4 regions of the Paenibacillus sp. YPG26 genome follow, and region 4 is predicted to be linked to each of the others. Evidence: predicted binding sites of a transcription regulator. Region 4 holds the regulator's gene; each other region holds the start of a gene.
The links. Region 4 encodes LexA, which represses DNA repair genes until DNA is damaged. Its sites were predicted from a motif close to CGAACATATGTTCG; they were not measured.
Positions count from the first base shown of each region.

Region 1: the regulator LexA is predicted to act here: its motif matches at 3,528-3,541, upstream of LDO05_RS07635 (YhjD family protein).
Region 2: the regulator LexA is predicted to act here: its motif matches at 2,837-2,850, upstream of LDO05_RS12760 (YhjD family protein).
Region 3: the regulator LexA is predicted to act here: its motif matches at 5,762-5,775, upstream of LDO05_RS00795 (SPL family radical SAM protein).

Region 1 is NZ_CP084530.1:1,642,444-1,650,509, reverse strand. Features, by position in the region: gene LDO05_RS07650 (hypothetical protein) at 1-726, opposite strand, end outside; gene LDO05_RS07645 (hypothetical protein) at 1,233-1,472, opposite strand; gene LDO05_RS07640 (DNA polymerase IV) at 1,749-2,990, opposite strand; gene LDO05_RS07635 (YhjD family protein) at 3,011-3,388, opposite strand; gene map (type I methionyl aminopeptidase) at 3,600-4,346, opposite strand; gene LDO05_RS07625 (TetR/AcrR family transcriptional regulator) at 4,369-4,941, opposite strand; gene LDO05_RS07620 (stage VI sporulation protein F) at 5,129-5,416, opposite strand; gene recG (ATP-dependent DNA helicase RecG) at 5,548-7,593, opposite strand; gene LDO05_RS07610 (DegV family protein) at 7,609-8,066, opposite strand, start outside.
Region 2 is NZ_CP084530.1:2,718,141-2,726,206, forward strand. Features, by position in the region: gene LDO05_RS12735 (hypothetical protein) at 1-307, shown strand, start outside; gene LDO05_RS12740 (YqzE family protein) at 406-627, opposite strand; gene LDO05_RS12745 (N-acetylmuramoyl-L-alanine amidase family protein) at 805-1,500, shown strand; gene LDO05_RS12750 (divergent polysaccharide deacetylase family protein) at 1,487-2,380, opposite strand; tRNA gene LDO05_RS12755 (tRNA-Leu) at 2,623-2,706, opposite strand; gene LDO05_RS12760 (YhjD family protein) at 2,871-3,266, shown strand; gene LDO05_RS12765 (carboxymuconolactone decarboxylase family protein) at 3,360-3,692, opposite strand; gene LDO05_RS12770 (hypothetical protein) at 3,774-3,989, opposite strand; gene LDO05_RS12775 (hypothetical protein) at 4,167-4,502, opposite strand; gene LDO05_RS12780 (xanthine phosphoribosyltransferase) at 4,591-5,163, opposite strand; gene LDO05_RS12785 (DedA family protein) at 5,188-5,847, opposite strand; gene LDO05_RS12790 (YkvI family membrane protein) at 6,031-7,071, shown strand; gene LDO05_RS12795 (glycosyltransferase family 4 protein) at 7,076-8,066, opposite strand, start outside.
Region 3 is NZ_CP084530.1:152,881-160,946, reverse strand. Features, by position in the region: gene LDO05_RS00820 (S8 family peptidase) at 245-1,390, shown strand; gene LDO05_RS00815 (hypothetical protein) at 1,525-1,662, opposite strand; gene argS (arginine--tRNA ligase) at 1,924-3,603, opposite strand; gene LDO05_RS00805 (YwiB family protein) at 3,575-4,027, opposite strand; gene LDO05_RS00800 (beta propeller repeat protein) at 4,271-5,479, opposite strand; gene LDO05_RS00795 (SPL family radical SAM protein) at 5,896-7,038, shown strand; gene speB (agmatinase) at 7,126-7,995, opposite strand; gene speE (polyamine aminopropyltransferase) at 8,008-8,066, opposite strand, start outside.
Region 4 is NZ_CP084530.1:1,926,876-1,934,941, forward strand. Features, by position in the region: gene LDO05_RS09050 (MerR family transcriptional regulator) at 1-95, shown strand, start outside; gene glnA (type I glutamate--ammonia ligase) at 129-1,457, shown strand; gene LDO05_RS18980 (DUF6199 family natural product biosynthesis protein) at 1,362-1,652, opposite strand; gene LDO05_RS09060 (nucleotidyltransferase family protein) at 1,764-2,342, opposite strand; gene LDO05_RS09065 (hypothetical protein) at 2,484-2,798, shown strand; gene LDO05_RS09070 (hypothetical protein) at 2,798-2,962, shown strand; gene lepB (signal peptidase I) at 3,067-3,612, shown strand; gene lexA (transcriptional repressor LexA) at 3,690-4,316, opposite strand; gene LDO05_RS09085 (LysM peptidoglycan-binding domain-containing protein) at 4,502-4,867, shown strand; gene LDO05_RS09090 (DUF896 domain-containing protein) at 4,993-5,166, shown strand; gene LDO05_RS09095 (aldo/keto reductase) at 5,258-6,250, shown strand; gene LDO05_RS09100 (hypothetical protein) at 6,281-6,796, shown strand; gene LDO05_RS09105 (HAD family hydrolase) at 6,813-7,619, shown strand; gene LDO05_RS09110 (FixH family protein) at 7,616-8,014, shown strand.

The DNA.
Region 1 (8,066 bases), 280 kb from region 4:
GAAGCTTTCGAACGGACTGGCATTATCTGTCGCACTGAAATGTTTGCCCTTATAAGGGGCCTGTCCAGCATGAACCTTGTTCGTGTTCTCCACCATTTCGGGATCCCACTCGGTTCCAATATGCCAGGCCATCAGGTAAGCGCCTGCGTTGGTTGTGTACTTGCCCCCTGCAAAGCCGGGATTGACAGGTATGTCCAAATCCCCGTACACCGCACTAACTACCTTATCAATATCCTGCTCGAAGGCTTTGGGAATTCCTCCGCCGTAAGCATCTTTTGATTCAATCAATTGTTCTTCCTGCGAGTAGACTCCCTGAATGAAATACAGAGGATTCTCTCCCTTATCCCGGTTGAACTTGACTAATGACGTATAAAATACAGGATTATGAATCGTATATACCCGAATTACATTCGCACCCATATCATGGATCTGCTGGAACCATCTTAGATAGTCCTCTTCTGTTGCCGGGAACTCGCCGGGAAAATGGCCCGGTACCGTTGCTCCTAGATTGACACCTTTAACAAAGATCTCTTTCCAATTTCCTTGTCCATCGTATCTCAGGAACTTATCTCCCGAGGTTTGGAACTTCATTTTCGTTCCGTCCGAGGTAGCGTAGCTTGTGTGGGACGGAGGAAGATACAAGAATACCAGGGAGGTTACCCCTCCGATTAAAATGATTCCAATCGTAATCCATAAAATTATTCGTTTGCGCGCTAGTTTTGACATCGCTATAAAATCCCTTCACCTCGCTATTTTTTTGTATGCAGGCGATTTCCATAGTAAGGCTCTCACACCTCCACTCCCTTTGTCACTCCTTAATGATTAACCAAGAGAACTCATAAAGTAACTAGGCGGATGGGAGCATTTTTTTTCGGGACTTTCATGAAAGTTCCACGACATTGCATAACATTTCTTACAAAAAACTACTAATCCCGGACAAACACAAAAACTCCTAAATTACTGTGATTATTTTAGTTGCGAGATTCCAGAAGTTCCCTTATCAATTCAAGCCTAGTCACACCTCATAGGGATTTGCCCTGACCGCTCCAATGGCTCAGACTCATTATATGTAGTATTAAACGCTAGCGATATATCGAAGTTGTGGTTATTATCCCACCCTTTTCCAATTCGGTAACAGAATTGATACCAAAGTCTTAGCAGGAAACGCTTGAAAATCGCTCTATATCAACGTTTTTCAATTATTACCATTTTACAAAAAGGGTTAGGTAGACCTATATAGGGTCTTTTGATAATTTACCAACTACTCCCTTCCTTGTACCCCGGGAAAAAGTCCCAATTAAACCTCCTTTTTTCCTAGGATTACTCTCCCGCTTTTCCTTATTTTTGTAAAAAGCTGATTTCCCCCCACAAAGTCTCTCAAGGACCTCTCTCCTGATTTCTACCTCATTCGATATGCTGCTTCCTGATTCGACAATGTCCGTACAGCCACTTTCCCGCCCTGGACTTTTCATTTAACCTTGGAAACCGGGTCAAGAATGTCTTTACGACTAACTTTCACGCATCTTTTTTGTTGTTTTTGTGACAAAATCGATAATTTCCGATTCTTTTCATCCGAATAATCCGCCGAGTTTAACTGATTACTCTGACCCAGACCTTCGGTAACTCTCCACCCTATACTCAAAGAGCCTAATACTAGTATTCTCAAGCCATCATGCTGCACTATTCTAACCTGAAACAGGGGTGTCTCTACGGATAACCGTAAGGACACCCCTGTATTGGATGAACTGTCATTTGTAATGACCACCGATTTTTCGTGACCTTTCCAGCGCTTGACCGGATGACGTCAAGGAGGCGGCTCTTACAATAGCCGCGCTGCCATACCTGTCTTTAATGAAGTCAGTGGCCTTGTTCAGAGCCTGGGATTTCGCCAGATCATCAAACAGGGTCAGCTGATATTCCTCATCCGTGACCAGCTGGCTGAGCGTTACCCCGATCTGGCGCACTGGCATACGATCCCAATGCCGGTAGAATAAAGCTTTGGCTGCACGGAATACGGTGTTCGTATCGTTCGTTGGGTCCGGGATCTTCATCTGGCGTGAGAAGCCCGTCCCTGTCTCGTAGGGACTGCACATGCAGCCTACGGATACTACCTGGCCCATGTACCCCTTTCGGCGGCAGTCTCTGCAGACCTCTTCTGCAATTTCCAGGAGGACAGTATTAATCTGCTCCTCATCCGTATAGTCTTGGGGAAGGGTCATCATATGTCCGACAGACTTGGGTGGTGTATTGAATGTGGCCGGCGTCACGGGAGAATCGTCAATGCCGTTGGCCGTTCTCCACATTACCTCGGCCTGAATATCGCTTTGCTTGCCAAACCGCGCACCGAACTTCTCCTTAAGCCGGGGCAGCGGCGTTCTGGCGACATCGCCAATGGTAAGCATCCCCAAGCTTAGAAAGTGGTTCCGCATTCGGGAACCTACCCCGAACATTTTGTCCACCGGCTGCTTCCATAGAGTTTCGGCCAGCTCTGATTTGTTCAGAATATAGATGCCTTTCGCATTCTTCTTCGCCCAGATATCCGTAGCCGCCTTGGCCAGCATCTTATTAGAGCTGATTCCGAAGCGTACCCGGACTCCGGTCTCTTCAAGCACCTTCTGCTGAATTGACCAGGCCATTGTATAGGGGTCCCCAAAAATCCGGAGGCTCCCCGTTACATCCAGAAATTGCTCGTCAATGGAGAAGATCTCAACCAGATCGGTATACTGCTCATAAATTTTTGTGATTCTAAGGGAAATATCAATATACCGCTGCATTCTCGGCTTCACCACAACCACCTCAGGGCATTTCCTAAGCGCTTCCCCAAGCCGCTCCGCCGTAGTTATTCCGTAACTCTTCGCGAGGGGACAAGCCGCCAGAATAATCCCCGATCTGCGGGCCGGGTCTCCCGCAACGACGAGAGGACGATCTTTATATGCGGGATTCTCCGCCTTCTCCACACTGGCATAGAACGATTGACAGTCTCCAAGCATAATGACCCGATCTGCTGCTCTCACTTAAGTACCACCTCTTCCAGATAGAGGGTTATGCGTCTATCAATCTCTGCCCGGGCGAAGCCCCAGAGCATGGAGAATTCATATTGGTAGCCCCGGCACAAGTAACGCGCCTCAAGCCCCGCCTTGGTGCGATGCTGCTCATACACCTTAATTCCATGCTGGCGCATCTGCTGCCGGATCCGACTCAGCTCCTGGGTAATTCGGGACTGCAATTCACGCAGTACAGCCATATAGAGCTCAGGCAGCTTGAAGGGAGCCGAACGCGATGAGATCAGCTGCGCATCCCTTTCCATTAAATCCAGAATGAGCGGCAGTAAAAGAAACTCCTTAACCCATCCTGCCTCTTCCTCAGTCCGATAAGGCGCCTGTTTCATGTAAGATTCCCTCTTGGCGCTGAGGCCTGATTTCTGTTAGCATGTTCAAGCTCATTAAGGATAATCCTATTTCTGAACCAGAGTACTCTCATTATATTCACCCACTATCAGAACGTTTGTTCTTATTATATTCATAATACGAACAAATATTCGCTTTGACAACAGGTTATTACTGGGGAATCCGCCTTGAATAGGCTTTAATGGCTGGTATTTATTGTTCTGTCAGAATAATTGGCCCGCCTTCAGTAACCGCAATCGTATGCTCATACTGGGCGGACAGCTTCCCATCGGCCGTCCGGGCTGTCCAACCGTCTTCGTCGATTGTAATCCGGTACGTTCCTTCATTGATCATCGGTTCCACGGTGAAGACCATGCCTTCTTTGAGAAGGACTCCCTTCCCAGCTGTCCCCACGTGCTCGTAGTTAGGCTCTTCATGCAGAGAGCGCCCAATGCCGTGGCCGAGCAGATCACGTACAACCGAGAAACCGTTATTCTCCGCATGCTTCTGAATAGCCGACACCACATCTCCCAGTCGGTTGCCCGGAACAGCCTGCTCAATGCCCAGATACAGGCATTCCCGTGTAACCCGCATCAGCTTCTGGGCAAGCTCACTGACTTGACCAACCTCATAACACCATGCTGAGTCACCGAACCAGCCGTCACACTCCACCACAATGTCAATTTTGGCGATATCCCCTTCCTTCAGCGGCGTCCTACCCGGAAATCCATGGGCAACCACGTCATTGATGGAAGCACAGGTCTCTGCTGGGAATCCGTTATACCCTTTGGTGAACTGCTTACCTCCCAGCTTGGTAATATGCTTAGCCACAAAATCGTTGATCTCCATTGTCGTAATTCCGGGTGCAATGAGCTTTGCGAGTTCCCGGTGGCAATCGGCCACAATCTCACTAGCCCTCCTCATAGCCTCAATCTCATGTCTTGTTTTTAGAGTAATCACAGTTATATCGCTCCTCTCATCTCTAAAATCCGCCAAGCAGCAGCTTCACAATTTCATCTTCATTCATTTCCGCAGAACGGCGATATACCGATAGACCTGCGCAGCCTACCAGACCGCCAATGATCAGAAAGGCTGACTCTTCCAGACGCGAATCTCTGCGTAGTGTCCCGAGCACTTCAGCCAAAGGAATAATAACACTCTGTCTGAACCGTTCTGCAAATACCTTCGCCTCCTGCTCCGGAAGCTCCCGGAAATGCTCGCATGCAAGCTTATACAGAACGAACAGGGACGGATCTTTCCTCCACCTTCGCAGCAGAGTCATGCCATAATCTTGGACGGAACTGCCCTTGATCAGATAGTTCAGACCTATCTCTTCCGCCTCACCTAGAGCCATGGTAAGAAGATCAGATAATAAATCATACTTGTTCTTATAATAGTGGTACACCGTGCCATAACCGAGATCCGCTGCTGCGGCCACATCACGCATATCCATATTAATCCCTTTGATTACATAAGCCTCGGCAGCAGCCCTCATAATTTGCCCCATCCGGCGGGTGCGTATAGCTTCATTCTGTTCTTTGGTGCGAGGGGTCAATAGATCCTCCTCTCCTTTCTTTTTTTGACCTACTGACATGTCAATATAAAATTATACCTTATTAGCTTAAAAAGCAATCAGCAAGCAGCCCAAAGACGTTATAGCCGTGTCCTTGGAGATCGGCCTATAACAAAATAAGCTGATACCGGCACAACCGGATATCAGCTTGAAGGATGAGTCTGCGGATTCACCTGAACATGCCCCACAGCTTGATGAGATGGAAGGTATTCTTCGGGTCAATTTTCTGTGTAATAACGAACTGAACCATCTGTTGCTCTTGAACTGAAGACAATCTCTCATTCATGATCCCCGCAGCGGATCTCACCAGCCTGTGTACTTTAGCCGGGTCCTGCAGGTCCCCCTTCGTCAGGTTCTCCGTCAGCTGCTTCACACGATCCTTGACCGCCTTGTTCTTCATCTTGAGCTTAACCCGTTCAACGAGCTGCGGGCTGATTCCAAACTGCTGATAATTCAAAGCTGCTTCTCACCTCCCGTACGTCACTGTTCTAATATATGACGGCAGGAGTGCAGATAGTTCATGAAAAATAGAATACTCCCGATAACACGCGAAAATGAGTTCAAATGAGATCAGCCCAACCAGCTGCTCTAGTCAATCAGCTCACCTTGCAAAATCTGCTCCCGCTGCAAATAATGCCGCAGCGGGCTGTACACCGGCGAAGTCCAGAACGCCTCTTCGCCCACCAGCGAGGCGGCATCCCCCCTCGCCGCCTCAAGCACTGCGAAATCGCTGACCATGTCCGCGATTCGGAACTCCGGCACGCCGCTCTGCTTCGTGCCGAAGAAATCGCCGGGACCGCGAAGCTCAAGGTCCCGCCGGGCCACTTCGAAGCCGTCGTCCGTCTCGGTCATGACCTTCATCCGCTCCTGACCTACCTCCGACTTCGGATCTGCGATGAGCACGCAGTAAGAGGCGTGCTCTCCCCGGCCAACCCGGCCGCGTAGCTGGTGAAGCTGGGACAAGCCGAACCGGTCGGCGTCCATAATAATCATCAGCGTCGCATTGGGAACGTCAACGCCGACCTCAACCACGGTCGTCGAGACGAGAAGCTGCACCTCGTTCGCATAGAACTCGCGCATCACTTCCTCCTTCTCGGCCGCTGACATCCGGCCGTGCAGCAGACCCACCTTGAAGTCGGGGAACGCCTGGGACATCGACACATAGAGGTCAATGGCATTCTGGACATCCAGCTTCTCGGACTCCTCAATCAACGGGCAGATAAGGTAAGCCTGACGGCCCTGCCCGATCTCACGCGAGATGAACCCAAGCACCCGGTCCATCTTGTCATGCTTGACCCAATAGGAAGAAATCGGCTTTCTTCCTTTGGGCCGTTCAGACAGTGTTGACACATCCATATCCCCAAAAGCCGTGATGGCCAGCGTTCTCGGAATCGGCGTCGCCGTCATGGTCAGGACGTCCGGGTTGAACCCTTTTCGCCGCAGAATACTGCGCTGATTCACACCGAACCGATGCTGTTCATCGGTGACGACGAGACTTAAGCTCCGGAAGTATACTTCCTCCTGAATCAGGGCATGAGTACCTACAACCACATCAACCAGGCCCATCTGCAGGGCACCAAGCAGGTCCTTGCGCCGCCTTCCCGTTACACTTCCCGTAAGCAGGCCTACGGTAATCCCGTACGGCTCGAACAGCTTTGTGAGCGACCTCACATGCTGCTCCGCCAGAATTTCAGTTGGTACCATGAAGGCCCCCTGGTGGCCTGACTTGACGGCAGCATATAGCGCAACAGCAGCAATGACCGTCTTACCGGAGCCAACATCCCCCTGGAGCAGACGATTCATGCAGAAGGGAGAGCGCATATCCTTCAGAATTTCAAGCTCCACTTTCTTCTGGGCATCCGTCAGTTCAAAAGGAAGACTCCGGACAAATTCTCTGACCGTCGCATTGTCTACCGTGTGCTCAATCCCGTCCATCCGTTCATGATTCATGGCCCGGTAGGCCTGAAGCTTCAGCTGAAAGAGGAACAGCTCCTCGTACACCATCCGCTTGCGGGCTTCCTGTCCTTCATGGCTATCCTGCGGCTGATGAATGCGTAGAATCGCATGCTTTCGCGGCATAAGCTCATACTTGCGGACAAGATCCTCCGGCAGAATCTCGGGAATCATCTCCCCGAACTGGGTCAGAGCTTGTCCTACCGTCTTGCGCATCCAGGCCTGGGTGATGTTCCCTCCAACGGAATAGACCGGCTGCAGGCTTCCGCTGCGGATCACGCCCTTATCCGGGAACTCCGATTCCGAGACGGTCATCTGCGCACGGCGTTGGTCCCATTTGCCTGTCAGCGTAATCTCCCGGCCAGGCGTCAGCTGGTCTTTTAGAAAATGCCGATTGAACCAGGTCGCCGTGAACATCCACTCGTCGGCCATTACTTTACAGGTCAATCTCGATTTTTTGCCATAACGCTGAAGTACCGGAAGTCCCATAATCTTGGCCTGTACCGTTACCTTATCCCCATCCTTCACTTCACTTAATGAACGGAGGCGGTAATCTTCATAACGGAACGGATAATATTCAAGTAAATCTTGTACCGTAAAGACGCCAAAGGCGTGAAGCTCCCCCTCTTTGAGAGCACTCACGCCGCTGACCTGCTTCACGGATATCGTGCTGATATCCATATTTAATCCCTCACTTTATGCCGGCCAGACGAATACCGCCACAATTCCCGGACCCACATGGGTTCCTACAACTGCGCCAATATCGGTCCGAACCACTTCATGCAGTGTGAAATGCTGTGACATTTCCTGCACGATATCTTCTGCCGTTTCCGGATTAACCCCGTCACAGACAGCGATATTCAGATCCTTATGCTCACCAAAATCCTTACGGAACAGCTCCACAATACGCGATACCGCCTTCTTGCGTCCCCGCGCCTTGTCTACCGGATATATGACGCCTTCCTCATCCACAGAGAGTATCGGCTTGACATTCAGAACAGTGCCTATGATCGCCGCTCCCCTGCGAATGCGTCCGCCTTTCTGCAAGTACTCCAGCGTATCTACCAAGAAATACAACCTTCGGACCTGACGCAGCCGCTCCACTTCGTCTACAATCTCCTGCACCGAAGCACCATTAGCGGCAAGTCTTGCCG
Region 2 (8,066 bases), 790 kb from region 4:
GAAATCGGTAGTCACCGCACCCGCATACGATACTTATGAGAACATTGCGTGGATGAATCAGAAGGCGCTGCAGGTGAATACAAGCTCTTTTATCAAGCATCTCAAGCACAAGAAAAAGCTGATCTACGCCTCCAGAGGGTCAGACCGTTCTTATTCCACTTCTCTTTCTATCAACGGATTTCAGCACTGGGACGGGCCCACAACCGATAGCCTTTATGTAATCTCCACTCACAGTGATTCGGTCCGATGGATCTCCCTGATATCTTTAGAGAGCATGGGAGAGTTCTATAATGCAGAGGGTCCTTGATTATCCTGCCACAGCACAGAAGCTGCAAGCCACGGCCAGACGCCAAACAAAGCTGATCCCTCTGACGGTATCAGCTTCGTTTGGTTTTGATAAGAGAATTAAAATTCGTGTGAAGAGTTTTTCCGCCGGCGTTCCTTCCGGAGCGGATCCGGCCTGCTCCCCCACCACATCTCAATGGCAAGAGGAATCATGCCGAACCATTTACGAGTCCAGGGCTCACGTTGATTCCGCTGCTCTTGTCTGCGAACTTCCTTAGGTGTCTCAACAAAATGGACAACCTTCTCGGTAATTATCTTCACAAGTTCATCGCCACTAGCCATAATGACGATCCCTCCTTCTAGACACAGGACAGAATTCCCTGCTGCAATCTTTTAGTTATATTGTGCTCTTCACTCCACATTCTTATTCACCAGCTATCCGATTCGCAGGGTCATACATCATTTCCTGCTCTTTAGGCCAAGATAGAGGTAAAAGAAACCAAGATAAAGGTGAGCAACATGCGGCGATTAATTTCAATTCTGATAGGCTTGCAGCTAATTACGGTCTGGATATCTCCACAACGGATACACGCCAATCCCCAGGATATGGAGAGGCTCTCCCGGCATGCTTTCCCCGAACCTGTTATTCTGATTGATGCAGGCCATGGCGGAGTGGACGGGGGAACCTCATTCAGAGAAATCCTGGAGAAGGACATCAACCTGGACATCTCGCGCAAATTGTATCTCCTGCTGAAGAGCAAAGGCTATGCAGCTGCCTTGAACCGCTCCGCAGACTACGCGCTCAGTGATGACAACCAGTGGCTGAACAGCCGCTCCAGACACAGGCGCGATCTTGCCCAGAGAAAAGGGCTCAGTGACGAGCTGAGTACCTCTATCGTGGTAAGTATTCATTTGAATTGGGCCCATAGCCGGACCCAGCGAGGGCCCCTGGTTCTGCACCAAAATGAAGGCAGGAGCGCAGTCCTAGCCTGGAGTATCCAGAATGAGCTGAACACGGTGTTCGGTACCCGTTCATCCCCTGCGCTCGGCAGACCCTTTTACCTGCTGAATCATATTCAATCCCCAGCCGTGATCGTCGAGACCGGATTCCTAAGCAATGCTGAGGACCGGGCTATGCTGACCAGACCCACAGAGCAGATGGAAGTAGCTAAAGCGATCGTAGCCGGGATTATGGCGTATTTCACGGAACTATAAAATCCGGCTTAGACCGCTCCCGGGCCAAATCACTGACACCTACGAACTCCGCCTCCTGCTTCAGCATGTGAATCGAATGCCGAAGTACGGAGGCAGTTCTCTTCCCTCCCGAGCCCACATGGCCAATGGTGACACAGCTCTCATGATTCTTCAGCCACTTGGATACCTTCCCGATCTGCCTGGAAATATGATCATCAGTTGCGACATCATCCAGAAAGATATGGTTATACACCTGTGGAAGCCCCTTTTGCTCACACAGCTTGCCGACGACAGACTGATGATTGGTCTTGCTGTCCACGAAGAACAATCCCCGCTCTTTACAGATATCCAATACGATGGACATGATGCGTTCGTCCGCCGTCACTTTGGATCCCATATGGTTATTGATCCCTACAGCATAAGGCACATTATCAATCGCCGCCTCCACACGCTTCCGTACCTCTTCATTAGGCAGCTTAGCCAGAACAGCCCCGGGTCCGAGCCATTCCGGCTTCCCCTGCTTCGGTTCCATGGGTAAATGAACGAGCACATCGTAACCCCGCTCATGAGCCCGCTTCGCATCCTGCTGCGTGGTCTGAAGAAAAGGCATGACCGCTACCGTCAATTTAACGGGCATGGACAAGATTTCATCAGTCCCCTCCATCTTGTTGCCCAGATCATCGATAATGACAGCAAGCTTCTTCTTAGGCTGAACCTTCGGGTTCTGGGCCTCTCCTACTGGGTCAGACATAACAACGGATTCTTCTGGTATCGTATAACCTGTATCCGTCAGCGCATATGCCGATGCAGGATTACCCAGCAGGTACCCACCCAATGTTAGAACCATTGCCACTCTGCGGCTTATACCCTTTGAAACGCCCTTTGTCTTGAGTCTATTCATAACCTGCTCCTCCTGCCTGGCACATTTGGTCCCTTCATTGTGTGAGCTTAAGAGTTCAAATATGTATGGCAAAACAGGAGCTTTCAGGAATAGGTTGATAGCTGGACAAAATAAACCCGTAATGAGGTTCGTAGAACTGCGCGTTGCTGCTTAACGATCAATTCCCGGTTCATGATAATCTACATATTAAAAGAACAGGCCCTACAATTAGTAATTGTAGGGCCTGTTCTTATTAACATTAATGCGGTCGAGAGGACTCGAACCTCCACGGGGGTTAGCCCACACGGACCTGAACCGTGCGCGTCTGCCAATTCCGCCACGACCGCTCATTGTCTCTTGCAGAAGATGTTCTCTGCGGCGACAAGATATATCTTATCATGGAAGTCTAACCAAGTCAACAACCTTTTTATATTTTTTCTTCCCCATTGATATTCATCAAATAATCTGGTTAAAATAAGAACATAAGTTCGCATCAAGGGTGGTGATATCTATGGCTGTTCCAAATATAAATACAGATGAGCTCAGCTTGATCAAGAGCTGGTTGATGCTCACATTTATACGCAAAGTCTTCGAGCGCGATTCCCGGATACTTATAGACAGCGGCGTTCTTAAGAGCCCTCAGGTATATGTGGATATGATTCGCAGCGGTTCGGACAGGGTCGCGGTGGTGATGACCGGAATCCAGAATGAACTCACGAAACGCAAGATCAGAATCTACGAGGTTAAGCAGGCAAGTCAAGGAATTGAAGCCAGGTATGTATGCCGCAGCTACCACGGCGAGATGAACATCCCCTGGTCTGCGTTAAGAAGTGAGATGCCCAGCCGGATGAGAGCCTATTTAGGCGTTGAGCAAGGCATGCAGAACGGGCATCTGAGCCCTATCTAGCCGCTTCCTGCTCACACACATGACAAATACCCTCTGCACACGCAGTGTCAAAGGGTATCTCTGTCATCATGCAGCTGATGGCGCACTGCCTTGTCACTGGGTCAACGCCTGCTCTACTCTTGTAGCACCTTGGGACAGAATATGGCCTGAGCTGACGGCTGCCGCGGCGGCTGCCGTTTCACGAATTTCAGCATCCGTGGCCCCCTTGGATCTGGCCTCTTCCGTATGGTAGAACGTACACACCTCATTATTGGCGAACAGGCTGATTCCGAGGGCAATTAACTGCTTGGTCTTGGCATCCAATTCTCCTGCGGCCAGTGACTTGCCAGTGAAGTCATGATAGGCTTCAGCCACGCCAGGCATATACTCACCAAAAGCATGAATTCCATCTTTATATGCTCTTACTTTATCACTCTTCTGAGACATGGTCAGCACCTCTTCCTTGTATAGATCAGCCCAATGCAGCCGTTCTCTATTACAATGTCCGGGGGGTGGCCAATATATGCTCTATACTTCAAAAGAAATACGCGGTTCTTTGGCCGGTTGGAACGTATAATTCCTATCCAGCTTGACAATATTACGGTTCGGACGCCGGATCATGACCTGTGTATCACTCCAGGCCACGACAATCCCCCTGACATCATTCTCGGGAATCGCATCCCGAATGACCCGGACCTTCTCTCCGGATAGGCGGAATGCATCCAATGCTTCATCACTAATCATGTTCTTGTCATTCCCTCCTTATAGACAGACTTGATCATCGCATAAATATACCAGCATCGCGGCAAATCATCAAATCCAGACACAAAAACAGGCCATCTACCGGTTCACCGGCAAACGACCTGTCTGAACACGGGTATTATTCGCTCACCGTGTATATCAAAAGGTATTGCTCCCTATTTATCTTTGTGCGTGTTCTTTGCTATCGTTCTTCTCGAACCAGAAGTCAAGCACTTTAGCCGACATCACACGTTCTTCAATATATGCTACCTGCTGAGGACTGAATTCTTCTCTCCATGGAAATGAGAGATCCTCACACATTCCCGCAATGGTCAGCAGCTGTGACCAGGCTACATACCGTTTGTACCAAAAGAACTGCGGGTGTTCAAGCATATAGGGATAAAGGTCATCAAACTCTGTATGTTTGCAATCAAGAGCTCGCTCAAAGGTAACCTTGGCTTCACTTAGCTTCGTAACAAAATATTCTGCATTTACTACCGGTTGTTGTTCCCCCATGTAGTTGCCTCCTCTCCCTACTTATCTCTTATTATAACTGAAAAGAAAGGCTCTGCAAAGCATTGTTATGAAATTGATTCCATTTTGCCTAGTCTTCAAAAGTGACCTTTCCATCAGTCAAGGATACAATCCGCACCAGCGATTCAAGGCGAATTCCCTGCTCGCGGATGGCTTTGCCCCCAGCCTGAAAGCTCTTCTCGACCACGATGCCGACGCCAACCAGCTCCGCACCCGAGCGCTGAATAATCTTAACCAGACCACGGGCCGCATCGCCATTGGCGATAATATCATCGATGAACAGAATCCGGTCATTCTCCGAAATATACTGCTTGGACAGAAGAATATCCGTCACAATTCCTTTGGTGAATGACGGAACACGTTCACAGAGCGCGTCCGGGTCAGCCAGCAGCGTCTTCTTCCGGCGTGCGAATACCAGGGGGACTCCCAGCTCATAAGCGGTAGCAAAAGCCGCCGGAATCCCGGATGATTCAACAGTAACAACACGGGTAACCCCGTCTTCACGGAATCTCGCGGCAAATTCCTTGCCCATTTGCATCGTCAGCTCCGGATCCACTTGATGATTAAGAAGCGCGTCGAGCTTAAGCACCTGGTCCGAGATGACAACGCCTTCCTCCAGGATTCTTTGTTTTAGTGATTCCATGGCTTTCTCCTCCTAAAAAATAATCTAATCTGTATTCTCTGACTGACTGGATGGGGCAGCCTGTCCCCTCTCAGACTTGCTCAATCTCTTTGCCCTGAGACTTCGTATGAACAGATAGATAATAACTCCGATCAAACAAAGTACGATAACCAGCAGAGCCATGCGCCACATATGATGATGAACATAATAAGCCATTTTTCTCCAATGATGCCCTACTGTAGCTCCAAGCAGCATAAACGTTGTACACCATATGGCGGCACCGATACTTGCATAAATCAAGTACAAATAAAGCGGAAGACGGTATACCCCCGATAAATATGAGGTTAGCTGACGCAGACCCGGAACGAAATAACCGAACAGGACACTCCAGTTCCCGTAGCGGGCGAACCATTTCTCGGTTGTCGCCAGTCTGCTTGGAGTGATGAAGATCCATTTCCCGAATTTGTGAAGCAGAGGTGTGCCCACTACTCTTCCGAGCGTGTAGCTAAGAATCATCCCCGTCATACTGCCGAGAAAAGTCATAAGCAGTGCGATCCAGAACACAAAGTGCCCTTCTGCGGTCAGTCCTCCAAATGTCACAACCAACGTTTCATCGGGTATAGGAATGCCCATAAAGCCCAACGCGAGTAGTCCGAACATAGCCAAATAACCATATTGAGCGATATAAGACATAATTACACTCAAGATATATCTCACCTTTCTAAAGATACAGCGCAAGCTCTGCTTAAGAATGGACATGTTGCAGTCATGTCCCGCCTCCGTACCACATACCTTGTACTATATATAGCACAGATCCGGGAGGTTCGGAAGTCATGTACTTCCAAAGTTACCCGCTGGGAGCTCCGCGAAACGGTAAGGAGGAAAAAGATGAAAAATGCCGTCAAGGTCTTGCAGATCGGCTTCACCTATATCGGCACGATCGTTGGAGCCGGATTTGCAACAGGTCAGGAGATTATTAAATTCTTCACCCAATATGGCAAATGGGGCGCACTTACCATTCTGCTGGCCACCATCCTTTTCATTTGGCTGGGTACCAAAATGATGCTTCTCGCCCACGATATCGGCGCTTCCTCCTATGAGGATCTGAACCGCCGCCTGTTCGGTCATCGGGCCGGGGGCTTAATCAGTATATTCACGCTAGTGGTACTCATGGGTGTGAACAGTGTCATGCTTGCTGGCGCAGGCTCGGTCTTCATGGAACACCTGGGGCTTCATTATCAGACCGGGCTATGGATTACAATGATTGGTGCCTACCTGCTGCTGCACCGCGGTATCCAGGCCATTCTGCAGCTGAATTCGATCGTCGTCCCCCTCATGCTTATCCTGTCAGTAGTTATTATTAGCAACACCGCAGGCATGCCTGAAGCCTCCCGCTTCCTGACATATACAACCGACAAAAGCTTAAGTGCGGCCTGGGCTTCCCCGCTGATGTACACAGCCTTCAATCTTGGCATGGCTCAGGCGGTTCTCGTTCCGATCGGGAGTCATACCCGGAATAGGAAGGTGCTTATCTGGGGCGGCATTCTGGGCGGGATGGGAGTGGGCTTCCTGCTTCTGGCAGGACATTTCGCTCTATCCGCCCACATGCCTGGCATTACACAATACGAGATTCCAATGGGGCATATCGCCAATCATCTAGGCACGATTGTAAGAATTGTCTACGTGATCTTAATATTCCTGGAAATCTTCAGCACTTTCGTGGCCGACATCTACGGAGTGGCCTTACAGATCAAGCAGCGGTTCCGGATTGGGCCGAAGCTGCTGTCCCTTGTCCTGCTTACCGTATGTTATCTTACCAGTCAATTCGGATTCAGCTCACTGCTCTCTGTCCTCTACCCTTTGTTCGGCCTGTTCTGTCTGGTCTGGGTAATTATGCTGGTACTCCACCGAAATGAGAGAACCACCTGAAGCGCTAAGGCTCCTGGGCTTGAGGCTGATACTGCAGATATACTTTCTTAAGCTCATGCACAGCACGCGCGATGGAATATTCACGCTTCGCCTTCTCCCAGCCTGTGCGTGCCAGGGCATACCGGTAAGAAGGATCCAGAATAAGGGACTCCAGGGCTGAAGCGAGAGCATCAGGAGCTTCAGATGGAACAAGCAGCCCCCCTACCCCATGCTCAATCTGCTCTGCAATTCCTCCAACCTCCGTGCCTACCAGAGCAAGACAGCACAAGGCTGCTTCCGCAAATACGGAACCGAATGCCTCTGCGCGGGACGGAAGTACAAATATATCAAAGAAAGGCATGAATTCTTCCGGATGGAGGGTGTATCCGTAGAAGATCGTCTCCTCGTAGATTCCAAGCTCTTGAGCCATCTTTTCCAATTCAGGCCGCATGGGCCCATCTCCGATAATATGCAATACATAAGAGTGCCCCTTGTGCTTAAGCTGCGCGCAAGCCTCAAGCAGCACATCGAGGCCTTTGGCCGGGACAAGCCGGCAGACGGTAACGAGCTGGGCAACCTCGTTATCGTGCGGGATTGGCTTGAATCTTTTCTCATCGAAACCGTTCGAAATAACTCCAATCTCTTCAGGGTGCTCCACATGTGGTGATAAATAGTCAAGGAAAGACCTGGAGACCGTTAACATTCGGTCTGTCCGGTGCTCGAGCTCTCTATAAAGGGAGGTCAGGAACCTATGCTCCGGCCCTCCTTCTCTAATCGATCCATTAAGAAGAAGCTCCCGCTCGTAACTGGAGTGGATCGTCTGAATGACGGGTGTATTCGGAAATGCATCCTTCATGGCAAGACCAGTAATCGGATGATGGGCATGTATAAGATCATAAGGGCGCTGTATACGCAGCTTCGTCCACCACAAGTAATCCCGGTAGGTCTGTATATATTTCTGGACAACGGGACTGTCTTCAAATTCAGTCCAGTCGAACGTATGAAACTTCACTTGG
Region 3 (8,066 bases), 1.8 Mb from region 4:
TTGACTGTATCCGCTCTCTGAAGAGTAATTCGCGATCTTCAGAAATCGCAAGCTGAAAGCCGGTTCCGGCTCTCTTCACATCCTATGTGTTATTCCCGATTTTGACACGGATGATTGCATCTATCTACAAATAAATCTGTCCCCTGCCTATTTCCCGGTGTAGGGGGCATGTTACCCACTCCTGTCCGCGGCAGCATTCATACAATATTTCTACAACACGCTTTGCCAAAAGGGGCTGCTCGCAATGGACTATGCCCGATTCCTAAATTTCATTCAGGAAAAAACCGGGAGTGCTGCGCCAAAGGAGCAGCGGACCATTATCCGGTTCGCCCGTCCGGCGGCTTATCAGGAATGCCTCAAACAGCTTAACCGGATGAAGCGCTCAATCCCTCAAATGCGTCAGATCCGCAGCTCCTCCCTGCTGCACGCCTTCATCTGCCCATTCTCCCTCACGGACCTTCCCCAGAGCTGCAGGAAAGGCCTTATTCCCGAGCCTGATGCCCAGATCAGCGTCCATGCTGTGCCCGCAAGCGGCATGATGAATACCCCCGAAATTCCCTGGGGAGTGCGTCATATTCAGGCTCCTGACGTCTGGTCTTCCTCAACCGGCTATCAGGTTCGGATCGCCGTCATCGATACGGGAGCTGACTTCAGCCACCCCGACCTGCGCCATTCTCTGGCCAGAGGCGTGAATCTCCTCAACCCCAACATGCTTCCCCATGATGATAACGGTCATGGCACTCATATCACAGGAACCATTGCAGGTGCGGGCGGCATGCAGGGAATACTGGGGGTTGCCCCCCGGGCCACAATCTACCCGGTCAAGGCCTTCGATCATAATGGAGCGGCCTATGTCTCGGATATTATCCTGGGTATTGATTGGTGTGTCCGAAATCAGGTGGATATTATTAATATGAGCTTTGGCATGAAATCCAAGAACAAATCCCTGTTCAATGTAGTCAATAAAGCACTCCAGGCCGGAGTGGTCGTTGTCGCGTCTGCCGGTAACGACAATAAAAGCCGCAGCGTGGATTATCCAGCCCGTTATCCGCAGACGATCTCGGTCGGAGCCACCGACCGGAGCCGCAGGATCGCCCGCTTCAGCAACAGCGGCCCGCATGTTGATATCTACGCTCCGGGCGAAAAGATCTACTCCTCCTGGCTCGGAGGCAGACATAAGGAAATGAACGGCACCTCGATGGCCACGTCGCATGTCAGCGGCTCCATTGCGCTGCTGCTTGCTCTCCGGCCGGGTCTTGCACCGGCAGAGATCAAGCTGCTGCTGCGCAAGAGCGCCCGGCCGGTGCTCACGGCCCGGAAGCATTCCCGCGGCGGGCTGGCGCCCGTAGAGGTGAACGCGATGCGGCTGATCAAGCGGGGGGCTCCTTGAGCCCCGCTGGGCGGCGGCGGTCAGCCGAGGGCAACGGCGGTCAGCCGGGCGGCGGTGGTCAGCCGAGGGCGGCGGCGGTCAGCTGAGAGCGGCGGCGGTCAGCCAGGCGGCGGCGGTCAGCCGGGCGGCGGCGGTCAGCCGAGAGCGGCGGCGGTCAGCCGGGCGGCGGCGGTCAGCCGGGCGGCGGCGGTCAGCCGGGCGGCGGCGGTCAGCCGGGCGGCGGCGGTCAGCCGGGCGGCGGCGGTCAGCCGAGAGCGGCGGCGGTCAGCCAAGGGCGGCGGCGGTCAGCCGAGGGCGGCGGCGGTCAGCCGGGCGCGAGGGCAAAGGTGCCGGAAGCAGGACGGCGGCTTGCGGCGCAAATAAGGCCCCGCCCGGGGATTCCGGGGCGGGGCCTTGCTGTTGCTGCGGCGGCAAATGCTGCCGCAGCCGCAGGGGCAGCCTGGCGGGCGAAGCCGCGGCGGCTTGGCTTGCCGCACTGGCCGGCGGATTGCCGGCTGGGCGGGCATTGGCCGCATGAGCCGATGGTGTGTCGGCTACATGCGGTCTGGGGCTTCTACGCCGATGAGCGCGAGTACGCGCGCGATTACACGGCGGGTAGCGCCGAGCAGCACGAGGCGCGCCGCGGTCTGCTGCGCGTCTTCGGTGATGACGCGCTCGGCTCTGTAATAGCTGTGGAACAAGGAGGCAAGTTCATACACATAGCGCACAAGACGGTGCGGCGCAAAGTTAACAGCCGCTGTCTCAATCTCTTCAGGCAGCTCGCCGATCTTGCGGAGCAGCGCATATTCATGCTCGGCGGTCAGCTTCGTCAGGTCTACATCAGCCGGAGCTGGAATAGCAATTCCCTGCTCTTCAGCTTGACGGAAGACACTGCAGATCCGCGCATGTGCGTACTGCACATAGTAGACCGGGTTCTCGTTGGAGGTCGATACCGCGAGATCCATATCAAAGTCCAGATGCGAGTCCATGCTGCGCATCGTGAAGAAGTAACGGATCGCGTCTACGCCTACCTCGTCCATCAGGTCGACCATGGTAACTGCTTTACCTGTCCGCTTGGACATTTTTACTTTCTCCCCGTCCTGGAACAGGCTGACCATTTGGGCAATCAGAACCGTCAGCTTGTCCGGGTCTTTGCCCAGGCCTGCCATAGCGGCTTTGAGACGTGGGATGTACCCGTGGTGGTCAGCTCCAAAAATATTGATCATACGGTCATAGCCGCGGTTGAACTTGTTGCGGTGATAAGAAATGTCCGGCGTGAGGTACGTATACGTGCCGTCATTCTTCACGAGTACGCGGTCTTTATCGTCGCCGTAATCGGTCGTTCTAAGCCAGGTAGCTCCGTCAAGCTCAAAGGTCTGGCCTTTGTCCTTAAGCTCCTGAAGCGAAGCTTCCACCTGCCCGTTCTCATACAGGGAGGTCTCGCTGAACCAGCTGTCAAAATGAACCCGGAAACGGCTCAAGTCGCGCTTGATCTTGTCCAGCTCTTTGTCCAAGCCGTACTTGCGCAGGAATGCTGCGCGTTCACCAGGTGTCCGGGACAGAAGAGAATCCCCTTGATCGGCCACTAATTCTTTGGCAAAGCCTTTGATATCTTCACCGTGATAACCATCCTCCGGCATCTCGGCAGACTGGCCAAGCTCCTGCAGATAGCGGGCTTCAATGGACTTCGCCAGGTTAGCAACCTGATTACCGGCATCATTGATATAATATTCGCGGGTTACGTCATATCCGGCATGTTCGAGCAGGTTGCATAGGGCATCTCCTACGGCCGCGCCGCGCGCGTGCCCCAAATGCAGGCTGCCTGTCGGATTCGCACTGACGAATTCAACTTGAATCTTCTGGCCTTGGCCAAGATTAATCCGGCCATAGTCTTCCCCTTGCGCATAAACCTGCTCAAGAACGGGATAGAGATAACTCTTGGTCAAGGTGAAGTTAATGAACCCCGGACCGGCGATCTCGGCTTTTTCAATAGAAGCGCTGCTATAGTCCAAATGCTCAAGAATGGCCTCGGCAATCTGACGGGGATTCTTCTTCGCAATCTTGGTCAGCTGCATCGCCGCATTAGTGGCCAGATCGCCATGGGTCTTCTCCTTAGGTACTTCGAGCTTGATCGCAGGGAGCTCTTCCTTGGTTACGAGTCCCGCAGCCAGGATTGCCGCCGTGATGGCTTCAATTACCTTCTGGTTAATTTCCTCTAATGGATTGTGTGTCATGTCCAACTTCCTCCTGTATATGTAAACTGATGTCGAACTGTCCAGCTAATTCATCATAGACGTACAGATCATATTTCCACCTGGCGGTCCCCGATAATCCATCCAGATTCAAGGTTAGACTATGGGTCTGTGTGGACAAGTTAAAAGACGTGTAAGCCGCCCGGTAATAACCCGGAAGCCTTCGTCCCTCCTGAAAGGACTGTGACGATTCGACTGATCCGTGCCGGATGAGCTTCAGCTCGCCTGGGGTGATTAAGACGGTGACCCGGGTAACCTCTTCGCCTGTAGGCCCTTGACCTTGTTCCTCATACTTGAGGAAGATTCCACTGCCTGAGTTGAACACCTGGCCCTGGTAGCTCTGAACCGTCTCGGCCCCATCCTGCAGGCTTGTCAATGTAATGGATGCGGGTGTGTAGTCCGGCATGGTCACTACTCCAATCTGTTCTATCTATTGTACTATATGGCATGAGCTAAAGAAACGAGTACTTCACACCTTCCCTTTAACCTCTGCCATCTTCATTCCATATACTATATCCAGTTCGCACGAACAGTTCAATGGGAGAAGGGGATTTTGCCCATTCTGCAGGTGTTAGCCGTATAGAAGAACCCTCCTTGTCAGAAGGAGGGTCCTCGTCGTCCATTTTTAATGAGAATAAGATCGGTTCCGTTACTTCTGAGACATGGCTGAGACAGCGTCAGGCAGTGAGAATCTCTTATTCCACGAGACTCCGCCATCATGGGTGACATAGACCGCTGTCTGTGTCGCACTTGTAACCGCGAGCCATCCTGTCTTCTGTGAAGGGAAGGAGATCCGGGCATCATACCCGCCCAGTACAGCGGGAACATTGCTCCACGAACGGCCGCCGTCAAAAGAACGCCCAACCCCCACCTTGCCTCCAGCCGGAGAACCTCCCGCAAGGTAAGCCGTACTATTCCCGATCAGCTTCATATTTCCCGGATGCCCACCAGGGCTGGCCGGCCCTTTGTTAGCAAGTGCAGGCCCCCTGCCGGGGGCGGGTCCCCCGCCTGCCGTACTCTGTGCGATGACACGGTTCCAGTGAGCGCCGCTGTCATGACTGCCGTACAAAGCGTAAGATACCTGGGACATGCCGGTCCCCCCGTATACAAGAGCCCACACTTGGCTTCCTTGGCTGTACAGCTCACCTCCATAAGGAGTCCCGAATGGAATGGTCAGCCTCGTGCTCCAGCTGGCACCGCCACTGGTTGTCTTGTGGAGCTTATAACCGATACCTGGATGAACCGTCAGCGACCATCCCGTACGGGCTGTCTGATCCGTGAAGACAGCTGCCCGGGTATTTACCGGTGTCTTGATCTGTGTCCAGGTTGTGCCTCCATTCAGGGATTTATAGGCTCCGTTCGAGGTATATCCCACAATGTGATTCGTCCCCAGCACATCAATCTTCTTGAATTGCTGGCCTGAGGTGCCGATTATGCTCCAGCGCGAGCCTCCGTCCTTCGTTGCGATTAGCTTGACCGGACCTCCGGGAGATATACGGGCCAAGGCCCAACCGTTCACGTTGTCCGGGAATACCATTTGCTCGAACTGCCACTGTCCTGTATAGATCTCCTGCCAGTTGCAACCTCCGTTAGACGTACCGATGAGAAAGCCATTTCCCGCAGCCCGCCCCGTTGTATCATTCAGAAAAGCAATATCTGTAATATGAAGCGGGTCCTGGTCTTCTGCCGCGTGCTTCTTCTGGAGACTCTTAAGCAGTCCATGATCTCCGCTCTGGCAGGGTGCGGATGCAGCGGCTGCCTCGGATTTCTCGATTACAGCCGTACTACTGCCAATCCCGATGGATAGGACAAGGGCCGCTGCTGTAAGCACAGCAGATTTGAAATGTCGTATTGTCATTAGATGCTACCTCCCTCTCGTATCTAATCTATAAAGAAGATCGTACAAATATCAGTAACGTTGTCTTATAAGCACCATATATAATTTTACCCATTCATTGGGAGAATCAATAATAGCTGGAACCCGCATAGCAATTCTGTTAAGCAGGGATCTGATAAGGAGGGCTTAAGTAAGGATGGCTTAGATAAGAAGCCTCTGTTGAGCCGGATTGCTGATCTATACAGCAGTTCTTGACACCTGGTGAGCCGGACAGTCGATATGGGCGAAAAAACATTTTAAATGCGAACAGATGTTTGGTATAATGGATGTACTGCTGACGCACTGTATGTAATATCCTAATTTGAATCATATGCCGTGCCTTGTTAACAAGGTCAATTAATATATAATACCTCACCCCGAAGGAGGAGATCCGTATCGTGCCTGAGACTACCTACGAGCATGTGAATACCAAGCAGACACTTAACCGGGTAAAAGAAGAGCGGATGCCCTTCGACTGGTCCATCAATCCCTACCGGGGCTGCGCCCATGGGTGCAGCTTCTGTTATGCCCGGGCCTTTCAGTCCTTCATCGGGCGGGGCGCTGAAGATGAGTTCCAGCATCATATTGTTCTGAAGCAGAATGCACCTGAAGCACTGGAGGGCCAACTATCCCGGATGGCGGGAAAGTTCGGGTACGATATCGAAGCGATGCGAAGACATATTGGTCAGGTTACGATTGGAACAGCTACAGATCCTTACCAGCCGATTGAGGCAAAGGCCCAGCTGACCCGTGATTGTCTCAAGCTGCTGGCCAAGTACCGGATCAGAACCAGCATTACTACCCGATCGCCGCTTGTGGTGAGGGATCTGGATATCCTGACCCAAATGAGCGATCTATCCATGAACATCAGTCTCAATTCACTGGATGCGGAGCTTATCCGCCGCCTGGAGCCCGCCTCCCCGCATCCCCAGATGAGGCTGGAGACCGTGCACAAGCTGGCCGAGAGCGGCATTCACACAGGAATCTTCGCGGCGCCTGTGCTACCGCTGCTATCCGATTCCGAGGATAGTATGGATGCCCTGCTCTCGGCTGCCAAGGAACGCGGTGCCGCATTCGCCATGGTATCCCTTTTGCGCCTATCCAGGGATGTTAAGGCCTGGTATATGAGTACACTTCGTACCCATTATCCGGAGCTCGTCCCTGCTTACGTAGATTTGTACGGGCAGGGACATTATGCCGATCGTCGATATATCGACAGGTTCACAGAAATGTCCAGCCGCTTACTCCGTAAGCATAGGTTATCCGGGCTCCCTGGAGGAACTGGAGCGGTTGGGGTTGGGGTTGGGGTTGGGATTGAGGTTGGGATTGAGGTTGAGGTTGAGGTTGAGGTTGAGGTTGAGGTTGAGGTTGAGGCGGGAGTGGTTGGAGCGGGAGAGGACGGCAAGCTTCTTCCGGAGAAGCCGAAGAATCCCGCGCCTGTGCCCCCAGCCGTGAAGGCAGGCAGATTCCCGGCTCCCGCTGCTGCTGTCACGAAGGATGAGATTCAGTTGGAGGCAGAGCAGCTGTCCTTCCCGTTCTAGATTCCTGTTATGCAAAAGCACCCCATTCCAAGTCATATTTCTGGCTCGGAATGGGGTGCTTATCTTATTCATCTAGATTAACCCAAATTATTTCACAAATCCAAGCAGCATTTCACGGATCAGCTTGGCGGCAACAATCTGAGTCTGTTCTGTTGGATCGTAGATCGGCGCCACCTCTACCAGGTCACAGCCCACTACGTTCACATCGGAGCCGGCGATCAAATGCACGGCTTCGAGAAGCTCTTTGGATGTGATTCCGCCTGCTTCTGCGGTACCTGTACCCGGTGCTGCAGAAGGATCAAGCACGTCGATATCAATGGTTACATAGACAGGACGACGGCCAATCTTCGGCAGAGCCTGCTTGAGCGGAGCCGCAACTTCAAACGGATAGAAGTTGATGTTCTCGCGTCCATACAGAAACTCTTCCTTGGAGCCGGAACGGATTCCGAATTGGTAGATATTCTTCCCGCCCATAAGTTCAGCTGCCTTACGCACAGGGGTGGAGTGGGACAGCGGCTCGCCTTCATAGTTCTCGCGCAGGTCTGCATGCGCGTCGATATGAATGAGGGCCAGATCCGGATACTTGGCGTACACTTCCTGGAAGATCGGCCAGGAGACGAGATGCTCGCCGCCGAGACCGATCGGGAATTTGCCGTCAGCCAGCAGGCCGCGCACATATTCCCCGATGACCTCAAGGCTGCGGGCTGCGTTGCCGAATGGCAGCAGCAGATCGCCTGCGTCGAAATAGGTCATATCGACAATGCTTTTATCCAGGTATGGGCTGTATTCTTCAAGTCCTACGGAAGCCTGGCGGATACGGGCTGGGCCGAACCGGGAGCCCGGACGGTAGCTGACCGTGAAGTCCATCGGCATCCCGTAGATGACCGCTTTGGACTCTTCATAATTGTCGGAGCTGCAGATGAAGACATTGCCGGAATAGGCTTGATCCAATTTCATATGAACAGCCTCCTATTTCACCAGATCTTCAACGAATTTAGGAAGCACGAACGCGGCCTTGTGCAGGCGCG
Region 4 (8,066 bases):
ATCGTATGCTCAAGCAGGAACTCGTTACAGGTGGCAAGAGACCAGGTCAGGTTTCACTGATTCAAGGAGAGTTATCACGGTTTTTCAAGCAATAACCATATAACTTAATCACAAAGGGAGAGGGTACAGTGAGTTACACAAAAGAAGATATTCTTCGTATTGCCAAGGAAGAGAATGTCCGTTTCATTCGTTTGCAATTCACAGATTTGCTTGGAACAATCAAGAACGTTGAGATTCCGGTAAGCCAACTGCCTAAAGCACTCGATAACAAGATGATGTTTGACGGATCTTCTATTGAAGGTTATGTCCGCATTGAAGAGTCTGATATGTACTTATATCCTGATCTTGAGACATGGGTTATCTTCCCGTGGGTAGCAGAAGATCGTGTTGCCCGTCTCATTTGTGATGTCTATATGCCAGATGGTACACCATTTGCTGGTGACCCACGCGGTATCTTGAAGCGTAACCTGGCTGAAGCTAAGGAGCTTGGTTACACCTCTATGAACGTTGGTCCTGAGCCGGAATTCTTCTTGTTCAAGACAGACGAGAAGGGTAATCCAACGATGGAGCTGAATGACCAAGGTGGTTACTTCGACCTTGCGCCTACAGATCTTGGTGAGAACTGCCGCCGCGAGATCGTTCTTACTCTAGAAGAAATGGGCTTTGAAATCGAAGCTTCCCACCATGAAGTTGCACCTGGGCAGCACGAGATCGATTTCAAATATGCTGATGCTGTGAAAGCGGCAGACCAGATTCAGACCTTCAAGCTGGTTGTAAAAACAATCGCTCGTCAGCATGGTCTCCATGCAACATTTATGCCAAAACCGTTGTTCGGTGTGAACGGTTCCGGTATGCACTGTCACCAATCCCTGTTCAAAGGTGATGTGAACTCGTTCTACGAGGAAAGTGATACTCTGGGCCTTAGCCAGACTGCCCGTTATTACATGGCTGGTATACTGAAGCACGCTCGTGCTTTTGCAGCGATTACTAACCCGACAGTGAACTCATACAAACGTCTGGTTCCTGGTTACGAAGCGCCTTGTTATGTAGCATGGTCCTCCAGTAACCGGAGTCCAATGATCCGTATCCCTGCTTCCCGTGGTCTGGGGACTCGTGTCGAGGTTCGTAACCCGGATCCGGCTGCAAATCCTTATCTTGCGCTTGCGGTAATGCTTAAAGCAGGTCTTGATGGAATCAAGAACGAGATTCCTCTTGTAGATCCAGTTGACCGTAACATCTATGTAATGTCAGAGGAAGAGCGCGTTGAAGAGGGCATTCCTAGCCTTCCATCTGATCTGAAGGAAGCACTAGGTGAGCTGATTCGCAGTGAAGTGATTACCGAAGCCCTTGGCGATCATGCACTATCCCACTTCTATGAACTCAAAGAAATTGAGTGGGATATGTTCCGCACTCAAGTTCACCAATGGGAACGTGACCAATATATTACTTTGTACTAAGATTGAGAGAACCCCTGGCGCTTTAAGCGGCAGGGGTTCTTTTTTAGTGGAAATTCCAACCAGACATAATACAATTCCCACGATCCCGCCTAACTGGACCATAACCAAGTATGCCTCGCATCGCTCAGAATCTCCTTCAACCTTCCATCCTTCATTAATATACCATCCCCAGTATGGCTTAAATAACTGAACCACGCCAAGAGATAAGGTTGTGGGCCTAATAGGAGCACCATTTGATCATCCACTTATTAAATATAACGTCAAAGCTAGTGAATTATTCCAGATGGGCATCTAACAGAACGTTAACTACTGTTCGTCTGCTCGGTAGATTGAGAGGCGCGGCCAAATACGATCCCATTGCTTTTGGTCCATCCGTTGTTCGTATACTCGCAACCTTTCAGGAGTGGCCTTGAAGAAAGGAGTTGGTTGTACTTGAAGATCAATAAGGTCTTGAATTCCCCAAGGGGCAGTCAGTATAACAGCTCCGCTAGAGCTTAAGGAAATCCCAATAGAAGTGGCTGTCTCTGGGAATTTAGATATGGCATCTTCACTTGATTTGTAGGGTGGAAGGTTGTTAGGTATATGCATGCGCGCTTGATTCTTGATAGACCAAGGGAGGCCTGGTTGAATGGATAGCAGCCTCTGTTCCAACTCCTTCTCATATGCCTCATTCGGATTATTTGGATCAAAGAAGATTACATCAATGTCAGCGAGAGGGGTAGGACTGGAATAACCATGCACAACATCCCAGAGCTTCGAGCGGATGGCGCCCGCACAGATCCACCAATCCGGCAGCTCTAATCTGGCAGCAGCCTTTAGCAGGCTTAACATCCATTCATCATGTTCAATTAGACAGATAATGTCCTCTTCAGTACAAAACAGCATAGGTACCCCCTTATTCACGTTAAGAACATACGTTCTAATAATTATAGTCCTCAATAATTTTTAAGTAAATAGAGAATTGACTATCTCTCCTAATCTAGTAATAGCATACATTGTAATATACTCTATCGGACAGGAGGAAGGATGATGGAATCCGGTGAGCTATCAACCATTGAGAAGCTGCTGCCGCTTGCTGAGAAGTATGGTCTCGCGGTTCTTCTTACCTTTATCCTGCTTATGGTATTGATTGTCCTTGTTAGAATGATAATTAAGGGAGATTTGGTGCCAAGGAGACTGCTGGATAAAGCTGAAGAGGATCGGGATCGGCTGCAAGCGATTCTGGACAAGGAACGAGAAGAATTGTGGGAACCGGTACTGGATGTGTTCAAGAGTATTAAGAAGGTAGAAAAGAATGAGGGGAGTGATACCGCATGTGGTGGTACAGATGGATCGAACTAATGCTGCAGCAGCAACGAAGCAAGGAGGAGGACCTGCACCAAGCCTCGCGGCGGATCACCGTATCCATCGAGCGCTACAGAAGCTTGTCTCGCGAGATCCAGGCGGAGATAAGGAAGAATCATTTTGCTAAGCAGCTGATTTACCGCAATCATAATGAGAAATAACTAGGCAATAGAAGGATGAATAGGGGAAATTTGTATTAGTAAAATAGGAGATGATATACTTCCCTTAACAAGTTAAAGGGAGGTTGCTAACTACCGTGAAGCTGTTGAAAATTATTATTGGTTATATTCCCGCTATCGCCATTGCATTTGTTCTAAGTCTTTTTATTGGTATCTTTGTCTTCCAGCCCTATAAGGTTGACGGTCAATCGATGGAGCCGACACTGCAGGATGAGCAAAGAGCATACACCTCCAAGCTTGCCCGAACCTTCTCACACATGCCAGCTTATGAAGATATTGTTGTGATTGACAGCAGGGTGAACCGTGAGCGTTCATTCATGGACAATATTGTGGAGCACCCTTTGATCCAGCTGATAAATGGTACCACAAATGATCATATCTTCTTCATTAAGCGGGTGATCGGCAAGCCTGGGGATGTGATTGAAATTAAGAATCAACAGGTGTATCGAAACGGCGATGCTTTGGTTGAGCCTTATATCAAAGAGAAAATGAATCCTTCCGAAGACAGGAAATGGATTATTCCGGATAACCATATTTTTGTCTTAGGGGATAACAGGAATATTAGTAGGGATAGTAGAGAACTAGGCCCAATTCCATTTGATCACGTCATGGGTATTGAACAATTCAAATAGTATTATAAATAGTGAAAAGAGGATGCCCGAGCGGCATCCTCTTCTTTGTGGTTGTATGAAGGGAAGAATCAGGAAGGTTAATGAATGTCGCGAAACAGCCCGACGACTTTGCCCAGAATGGTAACATGCTTGAGGCGAAGAGGTTCGTACGTAGGGTTCTCGGGTTGAAGGCGAATATGGTCTTTCTCTTTGTAGAAGGTCTTCACTGTTGCCTCGTCATCTTCCGTCATAGCCACAACAATATCGCCATTCTCGGCGGTCTGTTGCTGACGAACGATAACAAAGTCACCATTATGGATACCTGCCTCGATCATGCTGTCGCCCATGACAGAGAGCATAAATACTTCTTTATCACTCACGAAATGGTTAGGGAGAGGGAAATAGTCTTCAATATTCTCTGTGGCTGTAATGGGTACGCCCGCTGTTACTTTACCGATAACAGGCACGCGCGCAACCGTATGTGCGAAGAGATTATAATTGTCTGCATCCTCTTGACCCAGCAGTTCAATTGCCCGCGGCTTGGTAGGGTCTCTTCTAATGAAACCTTTCTTCTCCAGCCTGTCCAGATGACCATGAACCGTGGAGCTGGAAGCTAGTCCAACTGCTTCTCCAATCTCTCTTACGGAGGGAGGGTAACCTTTCAATCTGACTTCATTTCTTATAAATTCAAGGATCGCCTGTTGGCGACTGGATACTTTAGACATATGATATCAACCCCATTTAGTAACGTTTGGAAAAATTATAACATAGAACTACCGTTCGTACAAACGTAAGTTCTAAATGGTTCTAAAATTAAAGCGAACAATTGTTCTAAAAAACTATTGAACGAAACAAGTGTTCGTGTTATATTAATTTCAGAAACAAGAACAAACGTTTGGAGTGAGAGAACATGTTAAGATATTCTACATACCAAAGTATTCATGAATCAATTCCTGCCGAGCCCAGCAGACATAAATTTAATTTGGAACACTTGATGTCCAAAGTCATATATGTTCGGGTTGCCGCCCTAGTATTACTCATCGCTGTAACCTGTACGGGGATGATTACAGCCTTTGCTTCCTCAAGCAACCATTCCGGTTCAACCGAGCTTCCTCAGGTCATCGTACAGCCTGGCGATTCTTTATGGAGCATTGCCTCCGCCCACAAGACGGACGACCAAGACATTCGGGACGTTATAAGTAGTATTAAAGAAGTGAACCAGCTGCCAACCAGTGAAATTCAAGCTGGGGATGTACTTGCAATCCCTGTGAATTGATCAATTGCTATAATCCAATCAGATTAACTGACAAGAGAGTTTTTCAAGGATTTGACATGCCTTGACAAGCTCTTTTTCTCATGTCAAAGTAAGAGTTAATGCCTTAACTGAAGGAGGAGTCACGCATGGATATTGATAGCTTGGTACAGCGCATCAACGAGCTTGCGCGTAAACATAAAGAGTCAGGACTGACTGAGGAAGAAACGGTTGAGAGAGCTGAGCTGCGGGAAATTTATCTGCAGAATATTCGCAGAAACTTCCGTCAACAATTGGATTCAATAGAAATTGTAGATAAATAATTAGTCCGGCCTTTGGCCGGAAGTACATACTTTCATTTAACTAACTTATTACATGGTGGACGATTTCATGATTTCAAGAGGGGGGCAAGTAATGAAGTACGCCTATCTAGGAACAAGTGGTCTGGCAGTGTCGAAGTTATGTTTGGGCACCATGACCTTCGGTGGGACAACCAGTGAGAAGGACTCTATGGCAATGATCCACCGGTTCCTTGATCTTGGAGGGAACTTTATTGATACCGCAGATGTATATACTGGCGGCCAATCAGAAGAAATTGTAGGTAATAGTATTCGTGACCGCAGATCAGAAGTTATTCTAGCCAGCAAGGTGAGGATGTCTACCGCTGGGCATGTGAACGGCCAAGGTGCCTCCCGCAAGCATATCATGGACGGCATTGAGGCAAGTCTGAGAAGGCTTGGAACAGATTATATCGATCTGTACCAAATTCATGTATGGGATCAAGCTACCCCGGTAGAGGAGACGCTTCGAGCACTTGATGATCTGGTCACATCAGGTAAAGTACGATATATTGGCTGTTCGAATTATTTATCCTGGCAGTTGATGAAGAGTCTGGCTGTGAGTGAGATGAGGGGCTGCGCCCGGTATGTGTCACTTCAGCAGCAATATAGTCTGCTTAATCGTGAGGCCGACAGAGAAATGATGTCTCTTTGTCTGGAAGAGAATGTGGGCATTATACCATGGGCACCTCTGGGCGGTGGATTCCTCACGAACCGGTATTCACGGGGACCAAAGCCAGATCAAGGGCGGCTCAGTGCGGCCAATGGCGGTGAGAGCTCGTGGGAATACAGGGCTACGGAGAAGAATTTTGACATCCTTGAGCAGGTGGTTAAGATCTCCGAGGAGGTCAATCGCACTCCTTCTCAGGTTGCCCTTAATTGGCTAATGGGTCATGAGGGAATCACTTCACCCATATTTGGAGCGAGTACGCTTGAGCAGTTCGATGAGAATATAGGTGCAGCGGATTTTGAGCTGGATGGTGAGCAGCGACGTCACCTTGATGAGGTAAGCTGTCTTCCAGACGAGTATCCTGGCCGCTTCATTCGAAAGTTCAAGAGACAGATTTAACAGCAGACAACCGAGGAGGAAAGTCGTAGTATGGCACGTTCATTTGAGAAACAAGTTGAGAAGAACAAACAAAGACTGCTTATGCAGCAGAAGAAGCAGGGGATTCAACCAGGTAAGATGGGCCTGAGTGGAGAAGGAGAAACATTCAAAGGCCGAAATTTCATTCTACCTTCAATTCTGATCCTGTTCGGGGTAATGTATGCTTCACTTGGCTTCATAGGAGGGGGCAGCGAAATTAATTCCTTCTTGTATTGGCTTACCATCGGTCTGTATATCATGCTGGGGGTTATCACCTTTATAAGGAAGCCGTATCTGAGAATTGGCAAGAATGCTCTGTATACCTCCAAATTCAACCGGGATCGCATGCTGTCCGCAGATAGTATCCAGAAGATTGTTCTAAGTCAGGGTTCTGTTACGATTGTACCTAAAGGCAGCGGTCAAAAGTGGATCTTCATGCGCTCCCGTAACAGATTCAATACCGAGGTAATGGGTGAGCGTCTGAGAGAATTTGGGAGAAATAACAAAATTACAGTAGAGAATCACTAATAAAAGGGGAATCACAATGTCAATTAAGGCCGTATGTTTTGATCTGGATGATACACTATTATGGGATGAGCGAAGTATAGCCGAAGCTTTTGAGTTCACATGCAAATCAGCAGCAGAGATCACAGGACTGGATGCCACGCAGCTGGAGGAAGCTGTTCGCAGGGAAGCGAGAGCTTTATATGAGTCCTACGAGACTTTCCCGTTCACCCAGATGATCGGGATTAATCCATTCGAAGGACTCTGGGGGAACTTCAATTCTGGTGTGAATTCGGACTTTCAAGCCATGGAGAAGATCGCTCCGGTCTACCGCAAAGAATCTTGGCACCGGGGGCTGCTTGCCCTAGGAGTTAACAATGAGGAGCTTGCAGGCCAGCTGGCTGAGCAATTTGGTGCTGAACGCCGGGCTCGCCCTCATATCTATGAGGAGACTTTCCAAGTGCTGAACGATCTTAAGGGCCAAGTGAAGCTGCTGCTGTTAACGAATGGCTGCCCTGCACTTCAACAGGAGAAGCTGGATGGCGTACCCGAGCTGGCTCCTTACTTCAATGAGATTATTATTTCGGGTTCCTTTGGTAAAGGAAAGCCGGACCGCGCTATTTTTGAACACGCATTGTCCCTGCTTGATGTGAAAGCCTCCGAGGCCCTGATGGTTGGTGACAAACTGACTACGGACATTAAGGGAGCTTTAAGTGCGGGCATTCATTCGGTATGGGTGAACCGCGATGGCAAGACGCGCTCAGACGAAATTATACCTGATTATGAGATCAAGCATTTATATGAATTACACGGAATTATTGACAGTTTGGGAGGTAGCGCTAGTTGAGATTACAACGCTTTGGGATAACGGCGTTAATCAGCTTAGTTCTAATAGTACTCTCTGGATGTGGCAGTGACTCCCATCATGAGGCTGCCGAGATGCCGCAACCGCTCGAAGTGAAGCTTACCGTTAACCCTTCAAGTGCGAAGATGAACGAGAAGGTTTCTTTTGAAGCGAAAGTGACTCAGAACGGGTCGAATGTGGATAATGCACAAGAAGTGACTTTTGAAATATGGAAAGATGGATCTGAGAATCACAGCAAAGTTACGGTACCTTCGGCGGGAGATGGCAAGTATGTTATGCTTAAGTCCTTCACTGAAGCAGGTAAGTATCATGTAATCTCTCATGTAACTGCTGATAGTCAGCACTCGATGCCCTCGGCAGAATTTGTTGTTAAATAAATATGAAGTATAGAATGTCATGTTAAAAAAGCTGTTTGCTATCATCCTGGGA